Neorhizobium galegae bv. orientalis str. HAMBI 540: one gene and its partners. The protein of the gene in region 2 interacts with the protein of the main gene of each other region in a pairwise test. Links are inferred from orthologs where the notes say so. Each region holds a gene or a part of one and is shown on either strand. Other genes may lie near its edges. The genes, in order: RG540_RS28080, rpe and eno.

Region 1 (9,436 bases), on a different replicon or contig from region 2:
CTGGAATGTCAGGAAGCCGGGAATGTTGGTAAAGCCCTTGACGTTCTTGCGGAGGCCGAAACTCTGGTCGCGCCACATCAGATAAACGAATGGCGACTGCTCCAGAGCACGGTCGACAAACTGGCCGTAGATCTTTCCGCGCTCGGCCGTGTCGAGCGTGACGCGACCCTTGTCCAGGAGATCGTTGATGACCGGATCGTTGAAGTAGGCCGAGTTGTTAAGCCGGACCAGTTGCTGCCCACCGTAGAAGAAGTTGCTGAGCCAATCGGGGTCGGCGATGTCGCCTGCGGTGCCCGCGACAAGAAAATCATAATCGCCGGCGTTGTTCTTGGCGATGCGGCCGGACCAGTCCGGAAGATCAAGCTTCGCCTTGATGCCGATCTTGGCGAGCTCCGCCTGCACGGCGATCGCGGTATTGTTATGGAAGCCGTATTGGGCGGTCGACAACAGCCGTGCCTCGAAGCCGTTCGGATAACCCGCCTTCGCCAGCAGTGCCTTCGCCTTGGCAATGTCGTAGCTGAAATAGTTGGCCTTCTCCTTGGAATAGCCCATGTATCCTTCCGGAATAGCAATTCCGTAAATCGGCGTGCCCCGACCATTGAAGGCCGTGTTGATGACCGTGGCGCGATCGATGGCGTAAGATACGGCCTGCCGCACCTCCGGCTTGGAAAACGGCTCGAATTTGGTGTTGAACTGCAGCATCATGAACGGGCCGGTCGTGCTGGCCAGCTTCAGATTGGAATCGACCTCGATCGAGGCCGCGTCCTTCCACGGGACGTAATCGATGATGTCGACGTCGCTCGATTTCAGCGCATTCACGCGCGTATTTTCGTCGGCATAAAAGACGTAGTGGACGTCATTGAGGTGAGGCTTGCCCTGCTTGTAATATCCGTCGAACTTTTCGACGGTCAATTCGCGACCACGTTCCCAAGTAGAAAACTTGAAAGGCCCGGCGCCAATCGGCGTTGCATTGGGATCCTTGCCATGATCCCTGATCCAGGCGGCGGGCACGATGGCCGATTCCGGAAGCGCCAGGTAGTGGATGAGCGGAACGAATGGCTTGGAAAGCGTCAGCTTGACGGTCTTGGCATCGGGCGTATCGATCGCTTTGATAACACCCAGCTCGTTTCGATAAGTGGCCTTGCTGTCTGCTGCGGTGATGCGCTCGATGGACGCTTTCACATCCTGCGCGGTCACCGGTGACCCGTCGTGGAATTTCGCGTCCCGCAGCCTGAACGTATAGGTCAGTGCGTCCGTGGAGACCTCATAGGACTGCGCAAGTTCCTGCGACAGCTTTCCGTCAGCGCCATAGTTGACGAGGCCACGGTGAATGGCGAGCCGGATCGTGCGGGCCGGCGTTCCCGCGTTGATGGTGCTGTCGAGCGTGGCAGGCTCACCGGAGAGACCGAAATAGAGAGTACCGCCCTCAGCCGCCAGGGCCTGATGCGCGGAAACGCTGGATGCGAGGGCGAAGATAAGCCCGAGAACTGATTTCTTCATGCTGAACCCCTTTTTTGCTTGTGCTTGTTTATTCATCTTTTCCATGTCGGCTATTCCTCCCTGAGACGTGGATCGAGAATGTCGCGCAACCGGTCGCCCACCACGTTGATGGCGAGCACTGTCAGCGCGAGAAGAAGGGATGGCCAGATGACATACATCGGGTTCTGGCCGAGATAGCCGCGGGCGGTCCCGATCATCTGGCCCCAGGACGGCTCCGGCGGCACAATGCCGAGGCCAAGGAAGCTCAGGCCCGATTCGAGGAGAATGGCCGCGGCTACCGTCAACGTCGCCTGGACGACCAGCGGCGACAGGATGTTCGGCAGGATCGCCGTGAAGACGACACGCCGCACCGAGGCCCCCATGGCATGCTCGGCTTCCATGAACTCCTGGCGTGCCACCTGAAGCGTGGCAGAATGAGCGACACGGGCAAAGTGCGGGATATAGAGCACACCGATCACGACGGTCAGGCTGAGAACGCCGCTTTCCCAGAACCCGACCGCGAGCAACGCAAGCAGAATTGGCGGAAAGCTCAACATGATGTCGACGGCGCGCATGATCAGAAAGGACAGCCACGAACGTCCGTAGGCACCGGCAATTCCAAGGAGGCTACCGAACACGGCGGCGATCACCGTGGCGCCAAGCGCTACCATGAGGGTCGGACGGATGCCGATAAGAAGGCGGCTCAGCAGATCGCGGCCGAATTCGTCGGTTCCCAGCCAGTGGCTGGCGGAGCTGCTCTGGTTGACGGCCTGCGGGTTGAGCATGAATGGGTCGTGGGGCGCGAGCCAGCCGCCGAAGATCGCCATCAGAAGGACGATCGCCAATACGGCAAGACTTGCGACGAATGCCGGCTGACTGCGAGCGACGCCAAGGGTGCGGGAGGTCACGTGCGTTTCCTCCTGATGCGCGGGTCGAGCAGGCTATACAGCAGTTCGACCAGCAGATTGATGCAGATGAAAAGCGCAGCGATGGCAAGCATCGCGCCCTGGACCAGCGGATAGTTGCGGGCCGATACCGCGCCCACCAGCAGGGTGCTGAGCCCCGGCCAATTGAACATCGCTTCGACGAGCACCGTACCGCCCATCAGGTTGCCGAGCTGCAGCCCGATGATGGTGACGATCGGGATTGCCGCATTGCGCAGCACGTGCTGCCAGATGATGCGTCGCTCCGACATGCCCTTCGCCCGTAGCGCCCGCACGAAATCCCGTCCAAGGATTTCCAGCATCGACGAGCGCGTCATGCGTGCGATCGAGGCGGCAAGGCCGAATCCGAGTGCCAAGGCCGGGAGGGTGAGCTTGCGGAAATGCTCAAATGCGTTGCGCGAAATGTCCGTATAGCCGCTGGCAGGCAACCAACCGAGTTTCAGGCTGAAGAACAGAACCAGCATCGTGCCCAGGATGTAGACAGGCACTGAAATCCCGATCGTGGCGACGGACGTCAGGATCGTATCGCGCAGACTGCCGCGTTTGAGGGCAGCGGCAATGCCGAGCGGGACGCCGATCAGCGTCGCGATGATGATCGCCGCGAAAGCCAGTTCCAGCGTGCGCGGCAGGTTGGAAAGCACATATCGCGAAACCGGATAGCCGTTGGCGAGCGACGTCCCGAAATCAAGATGCAGCGCCTTCCACAGCCAGACGAAATACTGCGACATGACCGGCTGGTCCAGGCCAAGCTGGCTGCGCATGGAGGCAACGGCTTCAGGCGAGGGATTGCTGTCGGCGCCGAGCAATAGCAGCACCGGATCACCCGGCATGATGTACATGACCGAGAAGATCAGAGTGGCGATTACCAGCAGCTGGATAAAGGCCGTCAGCAGCTTTCGCCCAACGAGCAGCAAAGCTCCGGCAATAGAGGCGTTCATGCAACCCCCTTTCCGACACGGTCCGAACCGATGGTCGGCACCGCATCGAGCAGCATCCGGGTATAGGCTTCCTTCGGATTGGCGAAGATTGCTTTCGCCGACCCGTATTCGACGATGCGGCCCTTCTGCATGACGGCGACCGTGTCACTGATATGTTCGACCACGGAAAGGTCGTGGGAAATGAAGAGGTAGGTCAGGTCGAACTCCACCTGCAGATCCTTGAGCAGGTTGAGCACCTGCGCCTGTACGGAAACGTCGAGGGCCGAGACAGCCTCATCGCAGATCACGAGCGAAGGATTGAGTGCAAGGGCCCGGGCAATGGCAATCCGCTGTCTTTGTCCGCCAGAAAATTCATGAGGATATTTCGCCGCCGCCGCGGCCGGCAGACCGACCGCATCGAGCAGGCCCGCGACGCGGCGGCGACGCACGGACGCGGTGCCTTCCCCGAAGATGACCAACGGCGCTTCGACAAGCTCGGCGACGGTCTGGCGCGGATTGAGGGAGCCATAAGGGTTCTGGAAGACCATGGCGAGCTCACGTCGGAACGGCCGCATCTCGCCTTCCGAAAGTCTGGCGATATCTCGTCCCTTGAACAGGATTTCGCCGGCGTCGGGGCGATAGAGCCGCATGACGGCGCGCGAAAGGGTGCTTTTACCGCAACCGGATTCGCCAACCAGCCCAAGTGTCGAGCGCGGTGCGATGCTCAGGCTGACACGGTCCACAGCACGCATTTCGACCGGCACCGCAAGCGGTGCAGGCTTGATCCAGTAGGACTTGACGAGATCCCTGATCTCGAGCAGCGGCGCAACGTTCGCGTCCGATGCCGCCGCGACATTGCTCGAACGGATGCGCGGTTCGGGTCGGACGCTGAAAACGTTGCCAAGCGCGTCGCGCTCGATCACTGGCAGGCGGTCATGCTGGCCGCCGGGCGTCGGCATCGAGTCTATCAGTGCCTTGGCATAACTGCTCTTGGGATTATTGAAGAGATCGGCGGTGGTCGCCTCCTCTATCCTGTCCCCGGAATACATGACCACGACCCGGTCCGCGACTTCGTAGATAACGCCAAGGTCATGCGTGATCAGCAGGATAGCTGCCCCCACCTCCTCGTTAAGGCCGCGCAACAGGTCAAGAACCTGTTTCTGCACGGTCACGTCGAGCGCCGTGGTCGGTTCGTCGGCAATGATGATGCGGGGTTTGCAGGCGACCGCCATGGCGATCATGATGCGTTGACATTGGCCGCCGGAAAGCTCGTGCGGATAGGCACGCATGGCGCGCTCGGGATCAGGAATCCTGACCTTCTCAAGAAGTTCTATCGCCTTCTGGCGCGCCTGCGCCTTGCCAACCGTTTCGTGAAGCCGGATCGCCTCGATGATCTGGTCGCCGCAGGTGAAGATCGGGTCGAGCGATGCCATCGGATCCTGGAAGATCATCGCAATATGCCTGCCGCGCAGCTTGCGCAGTTCAACCGGTCCGAGTTGAAGCATGTCGATGCCGTCGACCAGAACCTCGCCGCTCGTGACCACCGCATTCGGCGGGAGCAAGCCCATCACCGCAAGCGAGGTGATCGTCTTGCCGCTACCGCTCTCCCCAACCAGACCGAGTATTTCGCCCGGCCCGATGGTGAAGTCGATATTGCGCACCGCGGACTTCAGTCCGTCGCGGGTCTTGAAAGCAATCGAGAGGTTCCTGACTTCCAGCATCGCGCCTCCGATCAAGCCGTGACTTGCGAGTGGATGGGTGCCGGATAGCCGAACGCGCCCTCGATCCGGCAAATCTCGGCGGCAAACTGCGAGCCCTTTTCCATCGCGGCTTGGATGGCCTGCGGCCCCACATGCTCGCCGCGCTTCCAGCCACGGGCAGCCAGCGTTAGCAGCGTCGCGGTGATGAATGCATCGCCTGCACCAAGCGTGTCGACGACATCGGTGGGTACGGGCGCAACGGACACGACGTCCTTTCCGTTATAGGCAACAGCGCCCTCTGGCCCGAGCGTTGCGAGCGCCAGGCCGCAACCATGCCCGACGGCCTCGCGCAGGACTTCCAATGCACGGTCGCGCCCGACATCGCCGGCCGACAGGGCCGCGAAATCGAGGTGCGGCGTCACCGGCGCGATCAGGTCCTCGACCTGCCAGCGATAGGAGAAATCATAGGACAGCAGACGGCTGCCACTCTTCAGCACCGCGAGATGCTGGTTGAGGTGACTGTAGCAACTCGTGTGCACCAGTGCGAAGGCGGAGAGGTAGTCGATGTCGCCTTGGCCTGGCGCGAACGGGTTTTCCCGGGCGACGCCTCCCTTGTTGGAGAACACGAATTCCCGGTTTCCGTCGACGACACGCACATCCGCATGGCCGTTTTCGCCGTCGATAATACGGCTGTGCGTTGCCGGCACGCAAAGCGCTTCAAGCGTGGCCCGAACATGCCGCGCCGCGGCATCCGTGCCGAAAGTACCCAGAAATGCCGCATCGGCTCCAAGCATCTTGGCATAGACAGCAAAGTTCAGGGCGTTTCCGCCAGGATACATCTTGCCGGTGTTGAGATAGCGGTCGACAACGTTATCGCCGAGCCCGAGCACCTTGAACGTGTTGAAAGACGTATCGGGGGTGATCATTTTTCGGCCGCCTTCTTTTCATGCAAGACATGGAGCGCGACGGAGAAACCGCCCGCGCGCGGAGGCGATGCCGTGCCGAACCGCGATGAACGCGCGCGAGGCAGAAACAGCCATGCGGGCGGGCGCCTGATCATCAGTAGTCGACCTTCCACATGTAGCGGCGAACGGACAGCGGATGTTCGCGCAATACCGACAGCGTGTGGGCAAACCAGTACCAGGTGACGCCGATCACGAAGGGCGACAGCAGGGCTGAGACGTTTTCATAGCGGCCGGCGTCGAACGTGATGATCTTGTCGGTGACGCGGCGGGTGAACTTCAGCGCGCGCTGGTCGATCTTGCGGTTTTCGCCATTGTCCATGAGGAAGACATAGGCCATCTCCGGATCGGCAACTTCGAACGGACCATGGCGAAATTCGCCCGAATGGATGTCGGATGCATCAAGCCATAACATTTCGTTGAAGATGCAGATCGAATACTGGTAATTGAGACCCGAGAGGATACCGCTGGAGAGCACGTAGTAGATGTTCTCGTCCTTGTAACGGCGGGCGAGCTCCATGCCACGCTCGCGCTCGGCATCCTTGATGTCGTGCAGCTTGGCCGGCATCGCTTCGAGGTCACGCACCAGTTGCGTACCGACCGGGTTGCCGAGGTGCTTTAGCAGGTAGGCGGCGAAAAGATAAGCGATCATCGTCTTCGGCATGCCCGGCAGCTCCTTGCTGTAGGGCAGAAGGTAGTCGCAGATCTTTGCCAGACCGCTTTCGTGGCCGGAGGTGAGCGCAACGGTAACCGCGCCGGTGGTCTTGGCCCAGCGGGCGGCAACCACGGTGTCTTCGGTCTCGCCGTTATGCGAGGTGAGAAGCACGACAGCCTTCTCGTTGACAGGCTTCGGGCGGCGCGTTTCGAACTCGGTCGAGTTGATACGCTCGATGCGCAGGTCGCAATACTTGTCGAGGATGTACTTGATCGGTTCGATGTAGGAATTCGAGCCGCCGGCGCCGACCAGATAGACGGTGTCGATTTCACGCGAAGAGAAGATGTCCTCCACCAGCTTTTCGGCCAGCGGGTTGCCGTCGCGGAAGGTCATTTCCAGGACGCCCTTCAGATAGTCACCTTCGAGGTAATTCGGGTTCGGGGCAGACTTGATCTCTTCGTCGCTTGGCGTCAGGTTTTCGAGAGCCATGATAGTTTTATTCTCCAATCAGTTCAGGACGCGCGACCGAAGCCGCCGCCGCCCGGCGTTTGCAGGAACAGGCTGTCGCCACGGTTCATGAGGATATTGGTGATCGAGATGTCGTATTCGGTCACAGTGCCGTCGGCAGTGCCGAATTTCAGCCGCGCAACCTCGCCCTGTCCGCCGCCGAAGACCCCGTCGGCTGGAGTACGCAGTCCCTCGCAGGAAGCGTTGGCGCGTATGCCATCCGTCATGGCGACGACCTCGCGGACGATGCCCATGCCGCCCGTGGTGTGCCCCTCGCCGCCCGACCCGTCGGCCAGCGCATAACGACGGACCATCAGCGGATATTCGATCTCGAGTGCCTCGGCCGGCAGGTTCGACGTGTTGGTAATGTGAACCTGAATGCCATTCATGCCGTCATGATCAAGGCTCGCGCCGGCACCGCCACCCACCGTTTCGAGATAGACGAAGCTGCCCTCGCGGGTCTTGTGCGGGCCGAAAAAGATCATCGTCGCGTTCATGTCGGCGGAAGAGGCGAATACCTTTTCCCGGGGCAGAACGTCGGCGAAGGCCTGGAAGATGGCACGGACCACGCGCTGGCAACTGGTCGAGCGGATACCGACGGCGGCGGGAAACTTCGGCCGCACCAGCGTGCCCTCCTCGGCAATGATGGAGACTGGCAACGCCATGCCTTCATTCGGCGGAAGCGACGGGTCCAGAAGCGCCTTGATGGTGTAGTAGCAGGTGGCGTCGAGGGCGGTCTTGGGAATGTTGACCGCGCCTCGCGCCTGACTGTCGGTGCCTGTGAAGTCGAAGGTGATCCCCTCGCCTTCCACTTTGATGGCGACCCGGATACGGCAGGGATCGAAACCAACGCCATCGCCGTCGATGAAGGCTTCGCCTTTGTAGATGCCGTCAGGCATTTCCTTGATGCGCTTGCGCAGCCGGCTTTCCGAATAGGCGATCAGGTCCTCGATCGCCGTCTCGACCGTGGCGATGCCGAATTGGTCGGCAAGGGCCACGAGCTTCCGCTGCCCGATTTCGTTGGTGGCTATCTGCACCTTGAGATCGAGGATGCGCTCCAGCGGATCGCGGCTGTTGGTGCTGATGAGTTTGACGATCTGCTCATCGAGCACGCCCTCGCGCGCGATCTTCAGCACGGGAATACGCAGGCCTTCGGCAAAGATGCTGGTCTGGCTCGGATCGCAGGAGCCGGGCACGCCGCCTCCGACGTCGGAATGGTGACCCAGATTGGCGGCGAAGAAGCAAAGGCGGCCTTGATAAAAGACGGGCGTGAGGATGGAGATATCCGGCGTATGCGAGCCGCCCGCCAGATAGGGATCGTTGCAGATGAACGCATCGCCCGGCTTGATGTCCTCGGGCTTGTAGTTCTCGAGTACGGCGGCTACGCCGCCCTGCAGCGACCCCAGATGCACCGGAATGTGCGATGCCTGGACGACCAGGCGCCCTCTACCATCGAACAGGCCAACGGAGCAGTCCTTGCGTTCCTTGATGTTGGTGGAGAAGGACGACCGAACGAGGCTGAGCCCCATCTCGTCTGTGATCGACATGAACCGGTTGGAGTAGACCTCCATTTCGATGGCGTCGAACTCGCGCGGGGGGTTGACGTGCTGCTGCATCACGCGCGGTCCTTCACAAAGCTGAGGATGATGTTGCCATAGGCGTCGACGACGCCGGTCTGGTCGGGAAGCACATAGGCGGTCGAGGTGAGTTCCTCGATAATGGCTGGGCCGGCGAATTTTTCCCCCTGCGGCATCAGCGCACGCTTGTAGACTGGCACAGTTTTCCAGCCGCCTTCGGGGCCGACATACACATCGCGCTCGCCAACCCTGGCATCCGCCATGGTGCCGGAAGCGCTTTCGACCGTCTGCAGCGGCCGGCCGGCGTGGCCGATCGCCTGGACACGCAGGTTGACGATCTCGACCGGATGATTGTCCAGTGCATAACCGTAGACAACGCGGTGGGCTTCGGCGAAACGAGCCGCGAAATCCTCCGCGCTCGACAGGATGCCTTCGACACGAATTTCGTGGTTCTGGCCCGCATAGCGCGCTTCGGCGACGTGCTGCAACGCGCGCTTGTCGTCGGGGATGGTCTCCGCCTCGAGCCATTCCCTGGCCCGCCTTTCAAGACCTGCGACGGCTGTCGTGATCTCGGTCCAGCCTTCGCCCCGTGCCCGCTTGATCTGAGTGGAGACGAAATCGCGGGTGACGTCGGAAAGGAGAACGCCGCGGGCGCACATGGTGCCGGGCGATTCCGGGATGATGACCGTGTCGAG
Region 2 (9,510 bases):
ACGGCGGCAAGGCTTAAAACTTCCGTGCCCAGACCCGGCATTGATTTCCCGGGCGTCGGCGCCGGGCTTGTGATCCTGCGCGACGACGGCAAGGTTCTGCTTTGCCGTCGCCTGAAGGCGCCGGAAGCGGGCTTCTGGAACATTGTCGGCGGCAAGGTCGATCCGATGGAGCCTTCCTCGCAAGCCGCCCGCCGCGAGGCGGAAGAAGAGACCGGCCTGAAAATCGGCAGGGTTGAGCTTCTTTGTACGGCCGAAGAGATCATCGAGGCCGATGGGCAACACTGGGTCTCGCTGATCTACATAACCCGCGATTTTGCGGGTGAGCCTTCGCTCACGGAGCCAGATAAATTGTCGGACATCGGCTGGTTCGATCCTCATAACCCGCCTCAGCCGCTTTCGGCCTTTTCTGCCAGGGCCTTTTCATATCTCCCAAAATGAGTGCAAACGAAAACCGCTCCGGAGAACCGAAGCGGTCGACTTGATGAAATCATTTTGACAGAATTTCCGGATGCAAGCTTACCGAGAGATTCGGCGGCCGACGTCCCTCACTATGCGGTGGACGGTATGCGCTTCGCACCCTGTCGAGCAAGATGCGAAATCTAGCACTCAGGATCGAAGTTCAGGATTTGGCGTTGGCGCGCACCGCGGCCTCGAAAGCCAACCGCACCCATTTGCGCATCTCGTCGGGATCGTCGAAGGCTTCTTCCGGCACGGTCCAATAGGGCATCAGCACGGTTTTGCCCTTCTTTCCCTCATAAAACCATTGCCTGGCACCAGCGCCTTCGAACTCCGGTGAGCTCACCGCATCGGCCTTCAGCATGATCTCGCCGCGCAGGTCGATCGCGACGATCAATCCATCGTGATAGATGCCCTTGCCGCCGAACATGCGGCGGATCGAGACCGGGCCGAGCCCCTCAAACATTTCCTCGATGTCGGAATTGTCCATTCGCCTACCTTTTCAAAATCCCGCCGGCGGCCGTCACCGCCTCCGGCGTATCGACGTCCAGATGCGCGGCGGGACCTATATCCACGTCGATCACCGAAAGTCCGGAGTTTTCGATGATCCCCCGAGCTCCGACATCGCCTTCCAGCCTCAACACGGCATCGAAAGCGATCCGCGGCAGAATGATCGGGTTGCCGCGTTTTCCGTCCGAGACCGAACGGACCACGACCCCGCCGCCGGCCTGCCGGAAGGCGGCGATCAGCATGTTCAGATGCTCCGTCGTGACGCCCGGCATGTCGGCCAGCATGACCAGAATGCCGTCTTTCTGCGCCAGTTCCGAACTTGAGAAACCGGCAACCAGCGAGCTTGCCATGCCGGAGGCATAGTCCGGATTGAAGTGAGAACCGATGTCGAGGCCGGACAGCGCTATCTCGATCTCGTCGCGCCGATGACCGGTTACGGCGACGACGGGCGAGGCCTGCGACGACAGCAGCATGCCAGCGGTGCGGCGGACGAGTGGAATGCCCTCGAATTCGGCAAGCAGCTTGTGCGGCCCGTCCTTGCCCATGCGCCGCGCCTGGCCGGCAGCGAGCATCAAGGCACCGACCGACAGTGCCGCCGCCTTTTCCGGCGCCGCATCGCGCGGGCGGGGCCGGGTCGGAATTTCCATCAGCAGCCCCCCGACGCCCATGCCGGTGATATCGAAGGAAGTGGGCGTCTCACCGGCCATCAGCCGGTTCAGGACCCAGTCGAAACCGTTTTCCTTCGGCGAACGCGCACAACCCGGCGCACCCAGCACCGGGACATTGCCGATCCGCCCGAGAACCAAGAGATTGCCGGGGTCGACGGGCATGCCGACCTGATCGACCTCTCCGCCCGCGCGGCGGATGGCGGCGGGAATGACGTCGTCGCGATCGGCCACAGCCGAGGCTCCGAAGACGATAATCATAGCCGGCTCATTAGTTTCCCCCGGCCGAAGCTGCTGAAGAACCTCGGTAAGGCGTTCGGCGGAATGGGGAATGCGGATCTCTTTTATTAGCCGGCTACCAGATGGCGCAAGCCTCTGCTCCAGCAGCTTGGCGGTGCGATCCATGACCGATACTTTCAGCGAAGGAAGCTCGGTCGCGACCAGGGTCACCGCGCGGGGACTGAAGGCTTTCACCTCGAAGGCGACCGATTCTGCCAGCAGCGCCACGGCTTCAGCGACTTTCGCGCCGCCGACAGCGAGCGGGATGATCTTGACGGTCGCCGCCATGTCGCCGGCACGCACCGCTACATGGTCGGCAAGACAAGCAAGCGTGATTGCCGGATCGATGCGGTTCAGTGCGTCGATCACCCTCTTGTCGGCGACAAAAAGGCCATCCACCTTGGCATAGATGTTGACGCGACCCGTGGTCGCCTCTGAGAAACGGAGATTATCCGGCGCAATCGCATCTGCAATCGCCTGGGCCGCGTCGTCCTCCAGCATGTCGCCCGGATCGAGCTGCACCGCGACGACGGATCTGATGCCTTCTACCGAAAGCCGGGCGATGTCCTCCCGCGACAGCATGTGCCCTTTCGAGATGCGGCCGGCCGGCAGTCTGATACTGTGCGCAAGCACTACGCCTTCCGCCTCGTCGAGTTCGAACGTCCCGTATCTCATGGCGTCACCCAGCAGTGATGAGATCACGTCGGCGGAACGCCTGGACGATCTGGGCAAGCGTGGCGAGTGCGATCTCGGCTGGGCTCGCGGCCCCTATGTCGAGGCCGATCGGCGCGGCGATGCGGCTGATCTCGTTGTCGCTGCGGCCCATTTCCTTCAGCCGCTCCACCCGCTTCGCATGGGTTTTCCGGCTGCCGAGCGCGCCGACGTAAAAGCACCCAACCCGCAGCGCTTCGGAGAGCGGGAAATCATCGATCTTCGGATCATGGGTAACGGCCGCCAGTGCCGTATAGGCGTCGAGCGGGCGGTCCTTCAACACGTCTTCCGGCCAGTCGGCGATCAGATCGACCCCCTCGAAACGTTCCTCGGTCGCAAAAGCCGTCCGCGGATCGATGATCGTCAGGTCATATCCGGCGACCGGGGCCAGCCGGGCGAGCGCCTGGCTGATATGCACGGCGCCGATCACCACGATGCGCGGCGGCGGCAGGTGCACGTTGAGGAACAGCGACCGGCCTTCGACCTCGACCGTCCCCGCCTTGCCGCTGCGAAACACTTTTGCGGTTTCCTCCCCGAGCAAACCGAATACGGGTTCGCCCTCCAGGATGACCTGCACGTGGTCGCCGGCGAGGTCGGTTACAACCACGGCAGCCCTGCGCGAACGCCGGGCGGCGTTGAGCTTCGTCAGTGCTTCGAGCTGCATCAGCCGAGCCTTTCCACATAGACGCGGATCCGGCCGCCGCAGGACAGGCCGACCCGCCATGCGGTCTCGTCGGCAACGCCGAACTCCAGCATTTTCGGGGCGCCGCTCTCGATGACGTCAAGCGCCTCCGTGATAACAGCGCCTTCGACGCAGCCGCCGGAGACGGAGCCTTCGAAATTACCCTCGCCATCGATGACGAGATGGCTGCCTGTCGGGCGTGGCGCGGAGCCCCAGGTCTCGATCACCGTTGCGATCGCCACGTCACGGCCGGCCTGCTTCCAGCTCTCGGCGGCCAGCAGCGGGTCCAGAATTTCGGAAACAGTCATGCGACCCTCCTCATGTTCAAATAACGCCGCGGGTCCGCGGTCTTTGTATGGTCATCCGACAATGCAATCGCCAGATCGGCCAGCGATTGCAGATTGTGGACGGCACGAAACTCGTCCACATGCGGCAACATGGCGCGCACGCCACGCGCCCGTGCCTCGAAACCATCGAACCGCAACAGCGGGTTCAACCAGATCAGACGGCGGCAGGACCGGTGCAGCCTGTCCATTTCCTGCGCCAGCTCCTCGACACCCTCCCGCTCGAGGCCGTCGGTGATCAACAGCACGACAGCGCCCTGCCCCAGCACGCGGCGCGACCAGAGCCGGTTGAATTCGGCAAGCGTCGCACCGATCCGCGTGCCACCCGACCAGTCGCGCACCGCGTCCGTGCAGCCGGCCAGCGCTTCGTCCGGATCACGGCGGCGCATCTGGCGGGTGACGTTGGTCAGCCGAGTGCCGAACAGGAAGGTATGCACCCGGGTGCGCTTTTCCGTCAGCGCATGCAGAAAATGCAGAAAGATCCGGGTGTACTGGCTCATCGAGCCGGAAATATCGGCAAGCACCACGAGTGGTGGCGGCGCGGTCTTGCGCTCGCGAAACCGCGGCAGAATAAGATCGCCGCCGCTCTTCATCGCCTGGCGCATGGTGGCGCGCGGGTCGATCCTGGGCGGATGATTGAACGACCGGAATCGGCGTGTCGCCACCTTGTCCAGCGGCAGAGCGAGCTTGACCAGTTCACGCCGGGCTTCCGCCAGTTCGGCCGCGCTCATCTGGGCGAAATCCATGCGCTTGAGGATTTCGCCGGCAGAGGTCGTGAAGCGGGAGTCGACTTCGATCTCCGGCGGTTTCTTGCGGTTCGGGGTCTCCGGCTGGTCGGCGGTCAGCGCCTCGCTGACGCGTGTCGCACCGGCCTTCTGCTTTTCCCTTTCGCGATTATCGGCAGCCTTCGGCGACATCATCGCGATCATCTTGCCGACCAGATCGCGGGAGCGCCAGAACAGGCGAAACGCCTCGTCAAACACCGGCTGGTCCTCATGGCGCTTGACAAAAACGGCCGACAGCGCCGCATGGAACTCTTCGCGCGAACCGATGCCGATCGCGTCGACCGCGGCAATCGCGTCGGCGGCAGCGGCCGGCCCGGTCTTCAGCCCGGCGCGCCGCAGGACGCGGGAGAAATAGACGAGGTTGTCTGCAAGCCGCCCATCGCCGGGCCTCCCCGCGCCAAAGCCTCCAGCACCGGCCTGAACCGGGGGCGCGATCATTCCGTCTTCGCTGAAACCAGCCACCATGATCCCTACCCTGCTGCCAGAAATTCGGCCTTCACTTCGGAAAGCACCCGTTCGCCTTCTCCGCCTTTGATGCGGGCGATATCGTCCTGATATTTCAAGAGCGTGCCGAGCGTATCGGCGATCGTTTCCGGATCAAGCGCAATCCGGTCGAGCTCGGTCAGCGCCGTCGCCCAGTCGATGGTTTCGGCGACGCCGGGGTTCTTGAAGAGGTCCACCGTTCGCAGCTTCTGCACATAGGCGACCACCTGCCGCGACAGGGTTTCCGAGCATTGCGGCACCTTGCGGCGGATGATCTCCAGTTCCTGTGCCGCATCCGGATAATCGACCCAGTGATACAGGCAGCGCCGCTTCAGCGCGTCATGGATCTCGCGGGTGCGGTTGGTGGTGATGATGACGATCGGCGGTTCCTCGGCCTTGATCGTGCCCAGCTCGGGGATCGTCACCTGGAAGTCGGACAGCACTTCCAGGAGGAAGGCTTCGAAGGCTTCGTCGGTACGGTCGAGCTCGTCGATCAGGAAGACCGGCGCCGGACCACCCGGCTGGCCAAGCGCCTGCAGCACCGGCCGGCGGATCAGGTGGCGTTCGGAAAACAGATCCGCCTCGATGCGCGAGCGATCCTTGACGCCCGATGCCTCCGAAAGCCGGATATCCAGCATCTGGGCCGGATAGTTCCATTCGTAGACTGCCGAGGAGATATCGAGGCCTTCGTAACACTGCAGCCGGATCAGCGGCCGGTTCAAGGCCTTGGCCAGCGTCTTGGCGATCTCGGTCTTGCCGACCCCGGCTTCGCCTTCGAGGAAAAGCGGGCGTTTCATTTTCAGCGCCAGGAAAATCACCGTGCCGAGCGAGCGCCCGGCAAGATAGTCCTCGGCGCCTAAAAGCGCGATCGTTTCGTCAATCGAGGTCGGCAGAGCGCTTTTTGTTCCGTCAGGCATGACTACACCCTTTCAAACGGCGTTCTATAATGTGCGAAAGCCGCGATCCAGATAGATGAGCGAGGGGTTCGCCTCGCCGAAATGCATGGCCCTCACTTCGCCGAACATGACAAAATGGGTCGAAACCCGCTTGATGTCGGTCAACCGGCAATCGAAGCTGACGACGGCATCGGCAAGAACCGGGGCTCCGGTCATCAGTGTCTTCCAATCTCCGAGCGCGAATCGCTCGTCCGCCGGAACGCCGCTCAAGCCCGCAAATGCCGTCGCCAGCGACTGATGATGCGCCGCCAGCGAATTCAAAGCAAAGATGCCACTCTTCTCGAAGATGGCATTGCTGACGTTGCTGCCGTTCAGGCAGACGAGCACGGTCGGCGGATTGTCCGAGACCGAACACGCTGCCGTCACCGTCACGCCGCGCCGGACGCCTTCGAATTCCGTCGTCACAACCTGGACATGGCCAGCGTACCGCGCCATGCCGTTTCGGTAGTGGACGGGATCGAGGAGAGGCTGGTCCGTCAAAGGCATCTCTTGAAAGGCATCCAGGGACTGCCGTCAGTCCTGCATTACTCTTCGAGATATGGTGGCAAAAACTCTTGATGTCCACCGGACTTGCGGCTTTTTACTTGCAAAAGCCGATTCTCTTTGACGGCTGCGACCAGAAGGCTAAATGTCACTTCGAAGAAGAATCCCAGGGAAAACATGACAGCACGACGTTTCATCATCGCCGGACTGCTGGCTTCGTTTCTCGGATGCGGATCGGCATCGGCGGCAATGATCGGCGTCGTGGCGCCACGCTCCGGTCCATACGCACCGCTCGGCGCCCAGGTCTTCCAAGGCGCGCGCGCCGCAGCGGATGCGGCCGGCGATACCGTTGTCGAGATCGATGAAAGTTGCGATGAGAACGGTGGTGCTGCCGCTGCCAAAAACCTCACCGACGCAAAAGTGCCTGCCGCCATCGGCTTCCTCTGCGTCGAAACGCTTTCCACCGCATTGCCGCTGCTGAAGGCGGCCCAGATCCCGGCCATTACCATCTCTGTCCGCTCGAAGATCCTGATGGAAGACACGCTGCGCAATGGCTGGCCTTTCTTCCGCATGGCACCGGCCGAAGGCGACGAGGCGGAGAAACTGTCGGAAACCATTCTCAGCATCTGGAAGGCAGAGCCGATCGCGCTGGTCGAGGACGGCACGATCTACGGCCGCGAGCTTGCGAGCGCCATCCGCCAGCGTCTCGAACCGATGGGCATCACGCCGATCTTCACCGACACCTTCCGGCCTGGTCAGGAGCAGCAGGTGGCGCTGGTGCGTCGTCTCGCCAAGGCGGGCGCAAGCCATGTGTTCGTCGGCGGCGACCGCAACGACATGGCGATCATTGCTCGCGACGGCGCTTCGGAGAACATTCCGCTCACCCTGCTTGGCGGCGATAACTTGCGTGCAGCCAACCGTCCGGTGCCGCTGCGCGACGGCGTTTTAGCCGTTGCCCTTCCGGATTATGCCGCCCTGCCCTCCGCGGCGGCAGCCGTCGCAGCCCTGCGCGCAAAAAATATCGACGCGACCGGCTACATGTTGCCCGCTTATGCCGCGACCGAGCTGGTTCACCAGGCGGTGACTGCGGCGGCCGGCCAACCTTTGGCGCAGACGATCGGCAGCCGTTCCTTCAATACGGTGATCGGCCCGATTGCCTTCGATCGCGGTCATGAACTGAAGGATAATCCGTTCCGCCTGCTCGAATGGCGTGGATCGACGTTCACCCTGTCGCGTCCGGCGACCGAGTGACGTTGTTCCCGTGACGTCGCGATGTTAGAGGGACAGCCGACAACCGGAGATTTTCGACCCATGACCCTGGCCCCGCGCCTGCCGATCCGCATCGCCCCGTCCATTCTCGCTGCCGATTTTTCGAAGCTCGGCCAGGAAGTTTGCGATGCCGTCGAAGCGGGAGCCGAATGGGTCCATCTCGACGTGATGGACGGGCATTTCGTGCCGAACATCTCGTTCGGACCTGATGTGATCAAGTCGCTGAGGCCGTATACGACCGCCTTCTTCGACTGCCACCTGATGATCTCACCCGCCGATCCTTACCTCGAAGCCTTTGCCAAGGCCGGATGCGACGGCATCACTGTCCATGCTGAAGCCGGGCCGCACCTGCACCGCTCGCTTCAGACGATCCGCTCGCTCGGCAAGAAGGTCGGCGTCACGCTCAACCCGGCAACCCCGCTCTCGGCGATCGAGAACGTTCTCGACGACATCGACCTGATCCTGATCATGAGCGTCAATCCCGGCTTCGGGGGCCAAAAATTCATCCCAGCGATGGTCGACAAGATCCGCGCCGCCAGGACGATGGTCGGCGGCCGGCCGATCGAGCTAGAAGTCGACGGCGGCATTACCGCCGAGACGATCGGCGCGGCAACCGCTGCGGGCGCCAATGTCTTTGTTGCAGGATCTGCGGTTTACAAAGGCGATGGAATCGCGGCCTATCGTGAGAATATCGCGCGGCTGAAAGCTGCGGCGGAGGACGGACGCAGATGATGTCAGGCTTGCGATCTTCGGTTCCGGCATTTGCGGCGATAATGTTCGCCGGTTCCACATCGGCTGCCGATATCGCGAGCGTCCGCCCGATCGGCTTTTCTTCCGACGGCGCCGTTTTCGCCTTCGAGGAATACGGTATCCAGGACGGATCCGGTTTTCCCTATGCCAATATCTTCGCGCTCGACCTCAACAAGGATACCTACCTGCCGGGTACGCCGTTCCGGGTCCGGCTGGAAGAAGACGGGGCGACGATCGCCAAGGCCCGCTGGCAGGTCCACAATGACGCAGATGTGATGGTCGAAACTCACGAGCTTGCCAATCATCCGGGTGAACTCGTCGCCTTCAATCCGATCACCGAGATCGGCACCGACCCGCATCAGCTCCGCTATCGCAGCGTGCCGGCCCTGCCTCCTGTCGGAGAAGCCAATACGCTTGTTCTCGAGGAGGTCCCCCAGCCTCTCGATCCGCAATGCGAGGGCATAGTCGAAAAGACGGTCTCGCTGCGCCTGCGCTTCACCGAACGGAACGGAAAACCGGTCGATGACATGGTCCACGAAGACCAGCGCATTCCCGCCTCACGCGGCTGCGTCACCGGGTACCGGCTCGCCGGCGTCGTCACCGGCTCATCGCTCGAAGGTGCTCCGGTCGAAGTCGCGTTGGTCATGGTCCTCAGCGCCGGTTTCGAGGGTCAGAACGGACGCTGGATCGCCGTTCCGGTCAAGACGACGCCCTGATCTCGTTTGATCGTTCTCAAAAACTTGAGCTTCGCCGCGCTTCTTGCTACAGCGCAGCCGACACTCGTGAAGGAAACGACAAACCCATGATCTCCCGTTACTCGCGGCCCGATATGGTGGCCATCTGGTCGCCCGAAACCAAGTTCCGCATCTGGTTCGAGATCGAGGCGCATGCCTGCGATGCGCTTGCGGCGATCGGGGTGATCCCGAAATCGGCAGCGGAGACGATCTGGGAAAAGGGCGGCAGCGCCACATTCGATGTCGCGCGCATCGACGAGATCGAGGCCGTCACCAAGCATGACGTCATCGCCTTCCTGACCCATCTTGCCGAATTCGTCGGTCCGGACAGTCGCTTCATCCACCAGGGGATGACGTCTTCCGACGTGCTCGACACCTGCTTCAGCGTGCAGCTGGTGCGCGC
Region 3 (9,350 bases), 160 kb from region 2 along the record:
CGCCCATGATCATGAAGGTGGCGTGCTTCTTGTCCCAGCACTCGCCGATATTGGGGCAGCCCGCTTCCTCGCAGACCGTCACCAGCTTGTTTTCCTTCACGATCGCGCGGGTTTCTTGGTAGCCCTTGGAGACCGGCGCCCGGACGCGTATCCATTCGGGCTTGCGCATGACTTCCTGATCCGGCCGGTGGGCCTTTTCCGGATGACGGACGCGCTTTTCATCGCCGGATGCGATCGTGTCGAGAATGGTGACCATAAGAACCTGCTTTCAACCGCCTGTATCGCGGGGTTCGTCAGCGCCTGACGAGTTTGGCAAGAAATAGCAAAATGCAGGAGCCGATGAAACCTGCAACCAGGTAACCCAGCCATCCGTCTGCAACATGGATGTTGAACCAGTTGAAGATGCCGTTGGCCAGCACCGCGCCGACGATACCGATGACGATGTTCATGAAAATGCCGAAACGGACGTCCATCAGCTTGCCGGCGAGCCAACCCGCCAGGCCGCCGATGATGATCGCCGCAATCCAACCTACCTGCATGCTACGCTCCCGTTCCAGAGACACTCATATGGGCGGCGCCCGGCCGTGGAACAATCCCCGGCAGGGCGATCTCGTCAGGCATTCAGCGCCCGGCCGTAGGCGTCGAGCACGCTTTCCTTCATCGTCTCGGAAATGGTCGGATGCGGGAAGATGGTGTGCATCAGTTCCTCTTCCGTCGTCTCCAGGTTCATGGCGACGACGAAGCCCTGGATCAGTTCGGTGACTTCGGCGCCAACCATGTGGGCGCCGATCAGTTCGCCGGTCTTTTTGTCGAAGATGGTCTTGACGAGGCCCTGGTCCTCGCCGAGCGCGATCGCCTTGCCGTTGGCGACGAACGGGAAGCGGCCGACGCGGATGTCGCGGCCTTCGGCCTTGGCCTTGGCTTCGGTGAGGCCGACGGAGGCGACCTGAGGGTTGCAATAGGTGCAGCCCGGGATCTTCAGCTTGTCCATCGGATGGACATTCGGCAGGCCGGCGATCTTTTCGACGCAGATGACCGCTTCGTGCTCGGCCTTGTGGGCGAGCAGCGGCGGACCGGCGACGTCGCCGATCGCATAGAGGCCGGGCACGTTGGTCTTGCCGTAGCCGTCGATGACGAGGAAGCCGCGGTCGGTCTTCACGCCGAGCGCCTCGAGGCCGATGCCTTCGATATTGGCCTGGACGCCGACGGCCGAGATCATCCGGTCGGCGGTGATCTCCTGCGTCTTGCCGTCCTTCAGCTCGATCGTCGCGGTGACCGAGTTGGCGCCCTTCACGACCTTGGCAACCTTGGCTTCAAGCAGGATCTTCATGCCCTGGCGCTCGAACTGCTTCTTGGCAAGCGCCGAGATGTCCGCGTCCTCGACTGGCATGACCTGGCTCATGATCTCGACGACGGTGACCTCGACGCCCATGGTGCGATAGAAGCTCGCGAATTCGATGCCGATGGCGCCCGAGCCCATGACCAGCAGCGACTTCGGCATCTCTTCCGGCTTCATCGCCTCGAAATAGGTCCAGATCAGCTTGCCATCCGGCTCGATGCCGGGCAGCGCGCGCGGACGGGCACCTGTCGCAATGATGATGTGTTTGGCGGTGTAGGTGCCCTCGCCGAGCGTATTCTTCGGGATCGGGCCGATCGGCTCGACCGGTTTCTTGGTGGTCTTGGAAACGACGATCTCGCCGGGCTTGGTAAGCTTCGCCTCACCCCAGATGATGTCGACCTTGTTCTTCTTGAACAGGAAACCGACGCCGTTGTTCATGCGGTGGGCGATGCCGCGCGAGCGGTCGACGATCGCCTTGACGTCCGGCTTGATCGTGCCTTCCAGCGTCAGGCCGTAGTCCTTCGCATGGGTCGCGGTGTGCATCACGTCGGCCGAGCGCAGAAGCGCCTTGGTCGGAATGCAGCCCCAGTTGGAGCAGATGCCGGCGAGGTGCTCGCGCTCGACGACGGCGACTTTCAGCCCGAGCTGGGATGCCCGGATGGCGGCGATATAACCGCCGGGACCGGAACCGATGACGATGACGTCGTAGGATTGAGCCATTGCTTTCCTGCCTTCTCATTGGGGGGCCAGCTCCAAGCGGCCCGCCTCGGGAAATCTTGTTCTAGATACCCAGCATCATCCGGACGATCGGCTCAAGGCCGCGTCCGATCGCGCGGGTATTTTCTGCATCGAGATGCACGCCGTCGATCGGCGTCGTTTTCGCCACCGATCCCGCATCGAAGAAACCGCAGCCGAGGTCGTCGGCGAGGTCCCGATAAAGCGAGGCGAGCATGGAAGACTGCTCGACGCCGCCCTTGAAGATCGCCGAAAAAATCGGGTCGGCGGTCTCGCAGAGCGGCGGCGGCGAAACGATCAGGATATCCGGCGCGTCGTAGTCGAACGAATATTCGTGGTGACGGATCAGCCCCACCAGACGCTGAATGCCGGCACGCGCCGCATGGGCAGTGCCGGCGATCATCGGCTTCATGTCGTTGGTGCCGAGCATGATGATCACCAGATCGAGCGGCATGTGGGTATGCAGCACAGTCGGCAGGTTCGTGACGCCGTTGCGGTCGCAGTCGGCAAGGTGATCGGCGTAACCCGTCGTGCGGCCGTTCAGCCCCTCGGCGATGACGGTGACGTCGGAACCGAGCGCAGCTCCGAGGACGCTCGACCAACGGTCCTCGAACGCATGCCGGCCCGGTCCTTCAGGATCGAAACCCCAGGTGAGCGAGTCGCCGAAGCACAGAACGGTTTTCATGGATATGTCTCCGCTTCCCCTCCCTTGCGGATACCTCTCCGCAAGGGCGAGAGAAAACCGTTTACACCAGCATCGCCATCGGGTTTTCGATGTAGCGCTTGAAGGCGGACGCGAGTTCCGCACCGAGCGCGCCGTCGATGACACGGTGGTCGAAGGCGAAGGTTGCGGTCATCACCGTGCCCACCTTGATTTCGCCGTTCTTGACGATCGGCTTCTCGACGCCTGCGCCGATCGAGACGATCGAGGCCTGCGGCAGGTTGACGATCGAGGTGAAGTTGGAGACGCCGAACATGCCGAGGTTGGACACGGAGGTCGTGCCGCCCTGGTACTCTTCCGGCTTCAGCTTCTTGTCGCGGGCGCGTCTCGCAAGATCCTTCACCTCGTTGGAGATGACGGACAGCGTCTTCGTTTCTGCCTTGCGCACGATCGGGGTGATCAGGCCGTCGGGGATGGATACGGCCACGCCGACGTCTGCATGTTTGTGCAGCACGCGGGCCGTCGAGGTCCAGGAAGCATTCGCCATCGGGACATCGCGCAAAGCGAGCGCCATCGCCTTGATGATGAAGTCGTTGACCGACAGCTTGAAGGCGGGAACATCGCCCTTGTCGGTCTTCTTCATCGGCGAAGACTTGTTGATCTCGGCACGCAGTTTCATCAGCGCATCGAGCTCGCAATCCATCGAGACGAAGTAGGAGGGAACCGTCTGGCTCGACTCGGTAAGGCGCGAGGCGATCGTCTTGCGCATGCCGTCATGCGGCAGAAGCTCGTACGAACCCTCGGGGAAAAGCTTCAGGACGGTATCGTCTGCCGGACCCTTGGCGATCGCCGGAGCCGGTGCGCCGGCAGTTTGCTGAGCAGCAGCCGGAGTAGCCTTTGCGCCGCCGGAGGCAACTGCCTTTTCGATATCGGCCTTGACGACACGGCCGTGCGGGCCGGAGCCGGAAACGGCCGAAAGATCGAGGCCGGCTTCCTTTGCGAGGCGACGGGCGAGTGGAGACGAGAAGGTCTTTGCGCCGGACGACGATGCCGGAGCAGCAGCCGGAGCCGGTGTCGCGACAGCAGGCGCCGGTTCGGACGCCTTCGGAGCCGGAGCGGCTTCCGCCTTCGGAGCGGGTGCAGCCTCGGCCTTCGGAGCCGGAGATGCACCACCGCCCGAAGAGGCGGCAGCCGAGACATCCTCGCCGTCGGCGGCAAGAATGGCGATCAGGGCATTGACCTTGACGCCTTCGGTACCGGCCGCAACGACGAGCTTGGCAACTGTGCCCTCATCGACGGATTCGACTTCCATGGTCGCCTTGTCGGTCTCGATCTCGGCGAGCACGTCGCCCGACTTGACCTTGTCGCCTTCCTTGACCAACCACTTGGAAAGATTGCCCTCTTCCATGGTCGGGGAAAGGGCAGGCATGGTGATGTTGATCGGCATCGAAACATCCTCCCCTTATTTGTAGCAGACGGTTTTCACCGCCTGGACGACTTCGCCGACATTCGGCAGCGCCAGCTTTTCGAGATTGGCCGCATAAGGCATCGGAACGTCCTTGCCGGCGATCGTCAGGATCGGCGCGTCGAGATAATCGAAGGCCTGCTGCATGACGCGGGTGGCGATTTCGGTGCCGACCGACGACTGCGGATACCCTTCCTCGACGGTGACTAGGCGGCCGGTCTTCTTGACCGATTCGATGACAGTCGGCAGATCCATCGGACGGATGGTGCGAAGGTCGATCAGTTCGACGTCGATGCCTTCCTTTTCCAACTCGGCGATTGCCTTGAGGGAATAGGTCATGCCGATGCCGAAGGACACGATGGTAACGTCCTTGCCCTTTTTGTGGATGCGGGCCTTGCCGATCGGCAGGACGAAATCGTCGAGCTTCGGCACCTCGAACTGGTGGCCGTAGAGGATTTCGTTTTCGAGGAAGATAACCGGGTTCGGATCGCGGATGGCCGCTTTCAGGAGACCCTTCGCGTCGGCTGCGGTGTACGGCATGACGACCTTGAGACCCGGGATCTGGCTATACCATGCGGCATAATCCTGGCTGTGCTGGGCGCCGACGCGGGCGGCGGCACCGTTCGGGCCGCGGAACACGATCGGCGCACCCATCTGGCCACCCGACATGTAGAGCGTCTTGGCGGCCGAGTTGATGATCTGGTCGATCGCCTGCATGGCGAAGTTGAAGGTCATGAACTCGACGATCGGCTTCAGGCCCGCCATTGCGGCACCGACGCCGACGCCGGCAAAGCCGTGTTCGGTGATCGGGGTATCGACGACGCGGCGAGCACCGAATTCCTGCAGCAACCCTTGGGTGATCTTGTAGGCGCCCTGGTATTCGGCGACTTCCTCACCCATGACGAAGACGTTCTCGTCGCGGCGCATTTCTTCGGCCATCGCGTCGCGCAGTGCTTCGCGAACGGTGGTCATGACCATTTCGGTGCCGGCCGGAATATCCGGGTCGGCAGCGGCCTCGACCTTCGGCTGGGCCGGGACCGAGGCGGCAGCAGGCGTCTCTTCCGTTGCTTCGCGGGCCTTGCCGCCTGCGGCGTCGGACGTTGCAGCCGGCGTATCCGCGTCAGCCTTCGGGGCTTCTTTGGCAGGAGCCGAAGACCCGATCGAATCAACGCTCTCGCCATCTTGCAGGAGCACGGCGATCTTGGTGTTGACCTTGACGTTTTCGGTGCCGGCCTCGATCAGCAGCTTGCCGATCACGCCTTCATCGACGGCTTCCACTTCCATGGTCGCCTTGTCGGTCTCGATTTCGGCGATCACGTCGCCGGAGGTGACCTTGTCACCCTCTTTTTTCAGCCACTTGCTGAGCGTGCCTTCCTCCATGGTCGGAGAAAGGGCGGGCATCAGGATATCGATTGGCATTGGGTTCCCTCCCCGCGATCAGAGCAGAATGTCGGTGTAGAGCTCGGACGGATCCGGCTCCGGATCGGCCTGGGCGAAATCGGCGCTATCCGAAACGACGTCGCGGATATCCTTGTCGATCGCTTTCAGCTCGTCCTCGGTGGCCCAGCCCTTTTCGATCAGGCGCAGGCGCACCTGCTCGATCGGGTCGTGCTCGGAACGCATCTTCTGCACCTCGTCCTTGGAGCGATATTTCGCCGGGTCGGACATGGAGTGGCCGCGATAACGGTAGGTGAGCATTTCGAGAATGATCGGGCCCTTGCCGGAGCGGCAGTGCTCGAGCGCCTCGTCGCCGGCGGCCTTCACGGCGCGAACGTCCATGCCGTCGACCTGGATGCCCGGAATACCGAAGCCGGAACCACGCAGCGAGTAGTTCGACTGCGCCGTCGCACGGGCCGTCGAGGTGCCCATCGCATAACGGTTGTTCTCGACGATATAGACGATCGGCAGCTTCCAGAGGGCCGCCATGTTGAAGCTCTCGTAGACCTGGCCCTGGTTGGCCGCGCCATCGCCGAAATAGGCGACCGAGACGCTGTCATTACCACGATACCTGTTGGCGAAGGCGAGACCGGTTCCGAGCGAAACCTGGGCGCCGACGATGCCGTGGCCGCCGTAGAAATTCTTTTCCTTGGAGAACATGTGCATCGAGCCGCCCTTCCCTCGGGAATAGCCGCCCTTGCGTCCGGTGAGCTCGGCCATGACGCCACGCGCGCTCATGCCGGTTGCCAGCATATGCCCATGGTCGCGATAGGCGGTAATAACCTGGTCACCCTCCTGCTGCGCCATCTGCATGCCGACGACGACAGCTTCCTGGCCGATATAGAGGTGACAGAAACCACCGATGAAGCCCATGCCGTAGAGCTGGCCGGCCTTTTCCTCGAAACGGCGGATCATCAGCATCTCACGATAGGCGTGAAGATCCTGATCCTTGCCGAAATCCGGGGTGTTCTTACCCGTAAACTCCTTGGCGGAGGATTTCGAGGCTGATTTGATTGCAGACTTTGCCGCTGGTTTGCGGCCGGATACAGACGCGGTTTTTGTCGGCGCCATTCATCCCTCCCTTTGAGTTCTGCGTTGAGAGCGAGATTACGCCCTGACGTGTATCGCCAGATTCCCACTCTGGTGTCGGGCCGTACCATAGGCAAGAAAAGCTGCCCCAGCAATGCCATAAACGCATGGCTCACATTCCGCGCAACACGATGAAAAGGTTACAGAAATATGAAATTAACTGGATTTCGGTTAATTTAGAAGTAGTTGTTGAAGATGACGATTTCGTCGCCGCGCGAGACATTCAGCTGATAACGGGCGATCTCGTCCAGCATATCCTTGTCAAGCGAACCATCGCTCATCAGCTGAACCTGCCGCTCCAGCGTCTCGCGCCGTGCGGTCAACTTTGCGAGCTCGCCTGCACGCGCCTGCCGCTGACGTTCGAATTCCTCCGTGGCGATCAAGCCGAGATCGCCGTGGATGGAATGATAGCCGAAGTAGCAAAGAAACGCGACTGTGATGGCGGGAAGAACAAAACGGCCGAATTTTCTTTTCTTATGATGCTTTGTCCACATACCGCTCTAACGCCTTGCCACGCTTACGGGATCTCAAATCGATCCGAAACAGAGCTTCAAATTCGCAGAACTTGCTTAAGCAATCGTTGACCAGAATCGAGTCCGAAAAAAGCCCGCGTCTTTCGGCGCGGGCTTCCATGAAAATGTCGAACCTAGGAGGCTGTCAGGCCTTCAGGACGCTGCGGCCGGCATAAACGGCCTGCGGACCGAGCATTTCCTCGATGCGGATAAGCTGGTTGTACTTGGCAAGCCGGTCGGAGCGCGACAGCGAGCCGGTCTTGATCTGTCCGCAATTGGTGGCGACGGCGAGGTCGGCGATCGTCGAGTCTTCGGTTTCGCCCGAGCGGTGCGACATGACGGCGGTGTAGGCCGCCTTGTGGGCAGTCTCGACGGCATCGAGCGTTTCCGACAGCGAGCCGATCTGATTGACCTTGACGAGGATCGAATTGGCGACGCCCTGCCTGATGCCATCGCGCAGGCGCGACGAGTTGGTGACGAACAAATCGTCGCCGACGAGCTGGCACTTGGCGCCGATCTTGTCGGTCAGGTACTTCCAGCCGGCCCAATCGTCTTCGGCCATGCCGTCTTCAATCGAAATGATCGGATATTTGGCTGCAAGCTCGGCGAGGTAATCGGCCATGGCTTCCGGCTCGAGCGTGCGGCCCTCGCCTTCCATCTCGTACTTGCCGTTCTTGAAGAACTCGGTCGAGGCGCAGTCGAGCGCCAGGCAGACGTCGTCGCCTGGGGTGTAGCCGGCCTTCTCGACCGACTTCATGATGAAATCGAGGGCTTCCGGAGCGCTCTTCAGGCCCGGTGCGAAACCGCCTTCGTCGCCGACATTGGTGTTGTGGCCCTGGGCCGCCAGTTCCTTCCGCAGGACGTGGAAGATCTCCGAGCCCATGCGCACGGCGTCCTTCAGCGTGTCGGCGCCGACCGGCATGATCATGAATTCCTGGAAGTCGATCGGATTGTCGGCATGAGCGCCGCCGTTGATGATGTTCATCATCGGAACCGGCAGGACATGCGCATTCGGACCGCCGACATAACGGTAGAGCGGCAGGCCCGAGGTCTCGGCGGCAGCCTTTGCAACGGCGAGCGAGACGCCGAGGATGGCATTGGCGCCGAGGCGCGACTTGTTCGGCGTGCCGTCGAGCGCAATCATGGTCTTGTCGATATGGATCTGGCTCTCTGCATCGAAACCGCCGATCGCATCGAAGATCTCGGTGTTGACGGCTTCGACCGCCTTTTCGACGCCCTTGCCGTGATAGCGCTTGCCGCCGTCACGCAGCTCGACGGCTTCATGTGCGCCGGTGGAGGCGCCCGACGGAACGGCCGCACGGCCCATCGAACCGTCTTCCAGATAGACATCCACCTCAACGGTCGGATTGCCGCGGCTGTCGAGAATTTCGCGGGCGATGATATCGGTGATGGCGGTCAAGGGTCTCTCCCTGGGTTTGGACTTGACGTCACGAGGTCACTGAAAATGTCTCATAATCAATGACACGAAAATTACAATCGAAGCAGTTTGCGTGCTTTTTGTGGGCGCGCTCAGGCCGCCTTGGCGACGGCGTCGAGGGCGAGCAGCTTTTCGAGGAGCTGCGGCATGTTCTTCAGATGCACCATGTTCGGGCCATCCGACGGAGCGTTGTCCGGATCCTCGTGAGTTTCGATGAACAAGCCCGCAATGCCGACGGCAACCGCTGCCCGTGCAAGGACCGGCACCATGCTGCGGTCTCCTCCGGTGGAGCCTCCCTGCCCGCCAGGCTGCTGCACAGAATGCGTCGCATCGAAGATCACCGGTGCGCCCATGGACGCCATGATCGGCAATGAACGCATGTCGGAAACGAGTGTGTTGTAGCCGAAGGACGCGCCGCGTTCGCACAGCAATACGTTGGGATTGCCGCTCGCGGTGATTTTGCCGAGTACGTTCTTCATATCCCAGGGCGCCAGGAACTGGCCCTTCTTAACGTTGATGACGCGGCCGGTCTTGGCAGCGGCGACAAGCAGGTCCGTCTGGCGTGACAGGAAAGCCGGGATCTGCAGGATGTCCACCGTCTTTGCGACGACAGCGCATTGTTCTTCCGTATGAATGTCGGTCAGAACCGGAAAGCCGAACTCCTGCTTCAGGTC

What was found.
Region 1: the proteins of rpe (region 2) and RG540_RS28080 interact in binary tests that used the Escherichia coli proteins (3 or more experiments, as listed by UniProt). The link is inferred for Neorhizobium galegae bv. orientalis str. HAMBI 540 from one-to-one orthologs.
Region 3: the proteins of rpe (region 2) and eno interact in binary tests that used the Escherichia coli proteins (3 or more experiments, as listed by UniProt). The link is inferred for Neorhizobium galegae bv. orientalis str. HAMBI 540 from one-to-one orthologs.

The regions. Positions count from the first base shown.
Region 1 is NZ_HG938354.1:1,148,843-1,158,278, forward strand. Bases 4,020-6,934 are described here. They hold RG540_RS28080 (fructoselysine 6-kinase), read right to left. Parts: upstream 5,967-6,934; coding sequence 5,073-5,966; downstream 4,020-5,072. Other genes in these bases: RG540_RS28075 (ABC transporter ATP-binding protein), read right to left, coding at 4,020-5,061; RG540_RS28085 (SIS domain-containing protein), read right to left, coding at 6,100-6,934. Also shown: RG540_RS28060 (ABC transporter substrate-binding protein), read right to left, coding at 1-1,500; RG540_RS28065 (ABC transporter permease), read right to left, coding at 1,551-2,387; RG540_RS28070 (ABC transporter permease), read right to left, coding at 2,384-3,361; more of RG540_RS28075, read right to left, coding at 3,358-4,019; more of RG540_RS28085, read right to left, coding at 6,935-7,146; RG540_RS28090 (hydantoinase B/oxoprolinase family protein), read right to left, coding at 7,170-8,780; RG540_RS28095 (hydantoinase/oxoprolinase family protein), read right to left, coding at 8,780-9,436. UniProt on the Escherichia coli protein: Catalyzes the ATP-dependent phosphorylation of fructoselysine to fructoselysine 6-phosphate. Functions in a fructoselysine degradation pathway that allows E.coli to grow on fructoselysine or psicoselysine.
Region 2 is NZ_HG938353.1:1,689,800-1,699,309, reverse strand. The notes cover bases 6,522-9,510. They hold rpe (ribulose-phosphate 3-epimerase), read left to right. Parts: upstream 6,522-7,665; coding sequence 7,666-8,355; downstream 8,356-9,510. Other genes in these bases: purB (adenylosuccinate lyase), read left to right, coding at 9,176-9,510; RG540_RS08620 (DUF2259 domain-containing protein), read left to right, coding at 8,352-9,089; RG540_RS08630 (branched-chain amino acid ABC transporter substrate-binding protein), read left to right, coding at 6,532-7,605. In the rest of the region: RG540_RS08675 (DEAD/DEAH box helicase), read left to right, coding at 1-17; RG540_RS08670 (NUDIX domain-containing protein), read left to right, coding at 25-438; RG540_RS08665 (TfoX/Sxy family protein), read right to left, coding at 620-946; RG540_RS08660 (NTP transferase domain-containing protein), read right to left, coding at 951-2,585; RG540_RS08655 (XdhC family protein), read right to left, coding at 2,590-3,285; RG540_RS08650 (XdhC family protein), read right to left, coding at 3,285-3,611; RG540_RS08645 (vWA domain-containing protein), read right to left, coding at 3,608-4,870; RG540_RS08640 (AAA family ATPase), read right to left, coding at 4,903-5,832; RG540_RS08635 (flavin reductase), read right to left, coding at 5,857-6,357. UniProt on the Escherichia coli protein: Catalyzes the reversible epimerization of D-ribulose 5-phosphate to D-xylulose 5-phosphate.
Region 3 is NZ_HG938353.1:1,533,126-1,542,475, reverse strand. What follows is about bases 6,522-9,350. They hold eno (phosphopyruvate hydratase), read right to left. Parts: upstream 8,659-9,350; coding sequence 7,384-8,658; downstream 6,522-7,383. Other genes in these bases: kdsA (3-deoxy-8-phosphooctulonate synthase), read right to left, coding at 8,769-9,350; RG540_RS07870 (FtsB family cell division protein), read right to left, coding at 6,903-7,220; pdhA (pyruvate dehydrogenase (acetyl-transferring) E1 component subunit alpha), read right to left, coding at 6,522-6,708. In the rest of the region: lipA (lipoyl synthase), read right to left, coding at 1-256; RG540_RS07900 (GlsB/YeaQ/YmgE family stress response membrane protein), read right to left, coding at 294-539; lpdA (dihydrolipoyl dehydrogenase), read right to left, coding at 614-2,059; RG540_RS07890 (SGNH/GDSL hydrolase family protein), read right to left, coding at 2,121-2,759; RG540_RS07885 (pyruvate dehydrogenase complex dihydrolipoamide acetyltransferase), read right to left, coding at 2,821-4,182; RG540_RS07880 (pyruvate dehydrogenase complex E1 component subunit beta), read right to left, coding at 4,198-5,619; more of pdhA, read right to left, coding at 5,638-6,521. UniProt on the Escherichia coli protein: Catalyzes the reversible conversion of 2-phosphoglycerate (2-PG) into phosphoenolpyruvate (PEP). It is essential for the degradation of carbohydrates via glycolysis.